Alkalihalobacterium alkalinitrilicum: one gene and its partner. The protein of the gene in region 1 binds, or shares a complex with, the protein of each later gene. Links are inferred from orthologs where the notes say so. Each region holds a gene or a part of one and is shown in the gene's direction. Other genes may lie near its edges.

Region 1 (2,986 bases):
TGAAATCAAAGTGTCCGCTTTAGTTGAAGAAGGTGTTATGGTACCTGCAGTTGAAGCACTTCATCGTGCTTTTCAATTAGATGAACTAGAAGTAATGATTTAAATAATGATGCGGAAGTAGCTAGAAAAGCACGAATATATGAATGCCCCACTTTATCTAATGAAATTAGATAAAGTGGGGTTATTAAACTTTTCTATTCGATAGGGTCTTTTCTATCCCACTTTAGCGTAATAAGTGCTTTATCTTTTTTTTCTTGGACGATAGCTTCTGTTATTAGCTTCTTTTTATATTCATATTGTTCAGCTAAAAAACCAGCTTCTAATTGATACGTCACAGCTAACTTTTCGTTATGATATGGAGAAACGAGTTGAAAGTTGATTTCATCTTTCTTTTCTTTTAGTACAGTAAGATTTCCCCATCCTACTTTTGTAAAAAAGTCAATGATATCTTCTAGGCTTTCTTGTTGATATTTTCTAGCGATACTTTTTCCAGCCCAGTACAAAATACTTTCATGATCTTTACCTAATAAGTCATCCATAAGAATATTTCGAATGATATGGTGCCCAAGTAAGGGAACAACTTGATCACTATTTAATAAGGTCTGTTCATTTATTTTCATTTATGTAAACCCCTCTCTAATCATTTATTATAATCACTCAATTTGTTTTTCTCTATGTTCTATTTGTTGGATTTTAAATTTACTTTCTATTTTTGATCATGGTATACTAAACCGCGAATGAACATGGAGGTAAATTTATGAAATTAGCACTAAACCAGTTTCTTACTCCTTTTCGAATTATATTATTATCCTATATCATTGCAATGGTACTTTTTAGTATTCTTTTGTTTCTACCGATTTCCCAACAATCTGGCGTAAAGCTTACCTTTTCTGAAGCATTATTTACTTCTGTTAGTGCGGTTAGTGTAACGGGTTTAACGGTAGTAAATGTATCAGAAACATATAGTTATATTGGCATTTTATTTTTAGCTCTTGCGATTCAATTAGGTGGAATCGGTATAATGACGTTAGGAACGTTTGTATGGATGCTATTTGGAAAAAAAATTATTCTATCCCAACGTATGCTTATCATGGTTGACCAAAACCAAAATACATTTTCTGGTCTCGTTAATTTAATGAGGGGAATTTTATTTGTTGCTTTAATTATTGAATTAATTGGAGCTGTTATATTAGGTACATATTATATTCGCTACTTTGATACGGTTGGTGAAGCTTACTATCAAGGGGCATTTGCATCGTTAAGCGCATTTACAAATGCGGGATTTGATATTACAGGGCAGTCTTTAATTCCGTTTGCTAATGACTACTATGTTCAATTGGTTGTCATTTTACTAATTTTTGCGGGTGCGATTGGTTTTCCAGTCCTAATGGAAGTAAGAGAATATTTCTCAAAGGAAAACCCTAATTTTAAGTTTAGCTTGTTTACGAAAATTACAACAACAACATATTTTGCTGTGTTTTTAATCGGAGTGGTCGGTATATGGTTACTTGAAGCAGGCCATTTTTATGAAGGTTTAACTTGGCATCAGCAATTATTTTATTCTGTTTTTAATTCAGCCACAGCTAGAAGTGGTGGTTTAGCAACGATGGATGTATCTGACCTAAGTTTAGCGACGTTATTATTCATTTCAGGGTTGATGATAATAGGGGCGAGTCCATCTTCAGTTGGTGGTGGAATTCGTACAACTACATTAGCCGTTATGTTTTTGACCATTTGGAGTTTTGCTTTAGGTAAAACCGATGTAAAAGTTTTTGGTAGACAAATTCACCCAGAAGATCGCCAAAAAGCATTTATTGTGTTAAGTGTATTTATCTTATTATTATTCAGTGCTGTCATTCTTATCGCAGCTTTTGAAAGTGGGAATAACATTCCATTAATGGCGATTATATTTGAAACGGCATCTGCGTTCGGAACGTGTGGCCTTTCAATGGGGATAACAGCTGACTTAAATTTTGCAAGTCAATTTATACTCATGATTTTAATGTTTATAGGACGGGTTGGGTTAATTGCCTTTTTATTCTCTATCCGTCGTAAAGAAACGAAAAGTCATTATAAATATCCAACAGAACGGATTATTATTGGGTAACATAATTCGACAAGAAAAAAATTAGAAAAACCATAACATTGTATGAATAGAAATTTATGTCTATTTTCTTATTTTATATCACAAATAGGGTGAAATGTGAGACAATACGGTGGGAAACCGTATTGTCTCATAGCTGTTATTCGTATTTTTTCTACTAAAAATGTAATCTACTATTATGGAATTTTAAATAAAAGTGAATTTTTTGAATATAACCTGTATACGTTTTCTTGACGATGCAAGTCGATGGGAGTACAATAAATTTGTCGCAATTTATTCACAGAAACTTTACTAAAGTTTCATATTTTACTTATTAATGCTTTACATAAGTCAAAGTAGGGAGGTACAGCATTATAAGCGGACAGAAAAGAGATAATTATAGGACAAGTTGCTAAAAGTCAAAAAAATTTGTGGGGGGACATTAGTATGGCTGGTAATCGAGAGTTTATGAACCGGAAGCTACACTCGTTATTGGGTGTTATTCCAGTTGGAATTTTTTTAATCCAACATTTAGTTGTTAACCATTTTGCTACAAGAGGTGCAAGTGCTTTTAATCAAGCATCTCATTTTATGGAGAGTCTTCCATTTCGTTATTTCTTAGAAATTTTTATCATTTTTATTCCATTACTTTATCATGCAATCTATGGACTTTATATTGCTTTTCAAGCAAGAAATAATGTGAGTCATTACGGTTTTTTCCGTAACTGGATGTTCTTATTACAACGTGTTACAGGGGTTATCACATTGATTTTCGTTGTATGGCACGTATATGAGACTCGAATTCAAGCTGCTTTCGGAGCAGAAGTTAACTATAATATGATGGCTGATATTTTAAGTAGTCCATTTATGTTAGTGTTTTATTTTGTTGGTGTTATCGCTACT
Region 2 (2,903 bases), 570 kb from region 1 along the record:
TCGATCGCAATTAGCAGATAGAACAGGTCAAACTAATCGAAGTGCGATTCCGTCGCCTACGTATGTAGCTGGGGCTAGACAGCGTACGTACTTATCACGTGGAGATCAAGGTGATGACGTTAGAGCACTACAAGAACGTCTTAATGAGCTTAATTTCAAACCAGGACCCATCGATGGAATATTTGGACCTCAAACATATGATGCTGTTGTACGCTTTCAACGTGCAGCAGGCATAGGAGTAGATGGAATTGTTGGACCTCAAACTCGGGAAACACTAAGAGATTTCGATGAAAGTTTAGAGATTGTGGAACATGGTTCACCGACAGATGAAGCCGATGAAAGAGAAGAGCTCTTTACTAGTGAATCAAGAAGGATGTTACGTCATAATACTCCTATGATGCGTGGAGAAGATGTGCGTGAAGTTCAACAAAAAGTAGGGGCAATGGTTGACGGGTTCTTTGGACCTGAGACAGAACAACGAGTGAGAGAGTTTCAACAACGAGAAAACTTAACTGTAGATGGAATTGTCGGACCACAAACCTGGAGGGCTTTGGATCGGGTCAATGCTAATAATCAACCTTCCTATAGTCGTCTGCTATCTCTTCAAACGCCATATATGCGTGGAGATGACGTAAAAAGGATTCAAAGAGCACTTAATGTTTCAGCCGATGGTTTATATGGACCAATTACAGAACGAACGGTGAGAGAATTTCAAAGAAGAGAAGGCATATCAGTTGATGGGATAGTGGGTCCTCAAACGTGGGCACGCTTATTTCAATAATTTCGTGTAAACTTGGTGCCAGGCTCCTTGTTATGGAGGCTGGCATCACTTGTATTATTTCGTTTAAATGGCATTAAGTATCCACTTCAAGGCATTTGGAAACATGAACGAAGAAAAAACTGAAAGAACTGAATAAGAAAGCCACAAACTGAGACAAAGTCTGTATGACTCACATCGTGTGGGCAAGGATTGTCAACAGTGTAAGATGGGGGAAAACTCCCACTGAATGAATTTGCGCTTTATGGTAAAATAGAGTAATTAGGCGTAGATGGAGGAAATGGCATGAAAAAACAATTTGCTGTAATTGGTTTAGGAAGATTTGGTGGCAGCATTTGTAAAGAGTTGAGTCGACTAGGGATGGAAGTTCTAGCCATTGATCATTCAGCTGAAAAGGTAGATGAATTTAAAGATATTGTTACTCATGCAGTAGTAGCGAACTCAACTGATGAAATTACGTTAAAAAATTTAGGGGTAAGAAACTTTGATCATGTTATTGTAGCCATCGGGGATGACATTCAATCTAGTATTCTAACTACATTAATGTTAAACGAATTAGGGGTAAAACATATTACAGTAAAAGCACAAAACGACTATCACGAAAAAGTATTAGAAAAAATTGGGGCGCATGATATCGTTCATCCTGAACGAGATATCGGTATACGGATAGCACATAATATCGTTTCGAAAAATGTACTAGATTACTTAGAACTTTCAGATGAATATAGTATAGTCGAGTTAATAGCAGGAGAAAAAATGCATGGGAAAACGATCATCGAGCTCGATATCCGAGCAAAATACGGCATTAATATAATGGCTATTAAACGTCATGAAAATATTAATGTTTCTCCTCAAGCCCATGAAAAGATTATTAGAGGTGACATATTAATTGTCATTGGAGCAGATAAAGATATTGATCGATTTGAAAAACAATTATTAGATGAAGGTTGAATATGAAGAAAAGGCTGACGTTGTCAGCCTTTTTTGATTAATTTTACTTACACTTCCATAATAATCGGTAAGATCATAGGCTTTCGCTTTGTTCTTTCGTAAAGGAAAGGCCCAAGAATATCACTAATTTCATTTTTAATTTCGGACCATTGTGTTGTTTTTCGTTCCATTACCTCGTCAAGGTGTTTGGCAAGTATCTGTTGTGCTTCGTGTATTAAGTCTCCAGCTTCGCGCATATACACGAAACCACGAGAAATGATATCAGGACCTGCAGATACTTTAAACTCTTTCATATTTAAACTTACAACAACAACAACTAAACCTTCTTCAGATAAGATGCGACGATCTCGTAAAACGATATTTCCGATATCCCCAATTCCGCTTCCATCAACATAGACAGAACCAGAAGGAACCTTTCCTGAAATTATTGCTTCTTCTTTATTCATCGATAACACTTCACCATTATCCATAATAAAGCAATTTTTTTCAAGCACACCACAATCTTGAGCGAGCTTCGTGTGCATTTTTAGCATGCGATATTCCCCATGTATTGGAAAGAAATATTGAGGTTTCATTAATCGCAGCATTAGTTTTTGCTCTTCTTGTCCACCGTGGCCAGAAGTATGAATATTACTTAATGATCCGTGAATGACATTAGCTCCAGCTCGATATAGCTGGTTAATCGTCTTACTTACACTAAGCGTGTTCCCTGGTATCGGTGAAGAAGAAAAGACTACAGTGTCTCCAGGGATAATTTGAATTTGTCGGTGTGTACCAAATGCGATTCGAGATAGGGCGGCCATTGGTTCACCTTGGCTTCCTGTACATAAAATCGTAACTTGCGTATCAGGAAGTTTATTTAGTTGTGATGACTCGATAAAAGTTCCTTTAGGTGCACTAATATAACCAAGTTCTTGTCCAATCGTTAAAGCTGACTCCATACTGCGTCCAAAAACAGCAATCTTTCTACCATATTGGACAGAGGTTTCTACCACTTGTTGTAACCGATGAATATTGGAAGCAAAAGTAGCAAAGATAACTCGACCTTCTACTTTACGGAAAATATTATCAATACTTTCTCCAACTTTACGTTCAGACATTGTAAATTCAGGAATTTCACTATTTGTGCTATCTGATAGTAAACATAAGACACCTTCTTCACCGATCTTAGCCA

The links. The genes of interacting proteins can lie anywhere in the genome.
Region 2: BK574_RS22625 (region 1) and BK574_RS25430 share a complex: the UniProt entries of both Bacillus subtilis proteins name them as parts of the ktrCD complex. The link is inferred for Alkalihalobacterium alkalinitrilicum from one-to-one orthologs.

Annotation. Positions count from the first base shown.
Region 1 is NZ_KV917368.1:4,678,288-4,681,273, forward strand. What follows is about bases 26-2,932. They hold BK574_RS22625 (TrkH family potassium uptake protein), read left to right. Parts: upstream 26-757; coding sequence 758-2,107; downstream 2,108-2,932. Other genes in these bases: BK574_RS22615 (aspartate kinase), read left to right, coding at 26-103; BK574_RS22620 (YslB family protein), read right to left, coding at 195-620; BK574_RS22630 (succinate dehydrogenase cytochrome b558 subunit), read left to right, coding at 2,531-2,932. Outside these bases: more of BK574_RS22615, read left to right, coding at 1-25; more of BK574_RS22630, read left to right, coding at 2,933-2,986. UniProt on the Bacillus subtilis protein: Integral membrane subunit of the KtrCD potassium uptake transporter. The 2 major potassium transporter complexes KtrAB and KtrCD confer resistance to both suddenly imposed and prolonged osmotic stress.
Region 2 is NZ_KV917368.1:5,252,837-5,255,739, forward strand. The notes cover bases 73-2,896. They hold BK574_RS25430 (potassium channel family protein), read left to right. Parts: upstream 73-1,063; coding sequence 1,064-1,729; downstream 1,730-2,896. Other genes in these bases: BK574_RS25425 (peptidoglycan recognition protein family protein), read left to right, coding at 73-781; rnjA (ribonuclease J1), read right to left, coding at 1,777-2,896. In the rest of the region: more of BK574_RS25425, read left to right, coding at 1-72; more of rnjA, read right to left, coding at 2,897-2,903. UniProt on the Bacillus subtilis protein: Catalytic subunit of the KtrCD potassium uptake transporter. The 2 major potassium transporter complexes KtrAB and KtrCD confer resistance to both suddenly imposed and prolonged osmotic stress.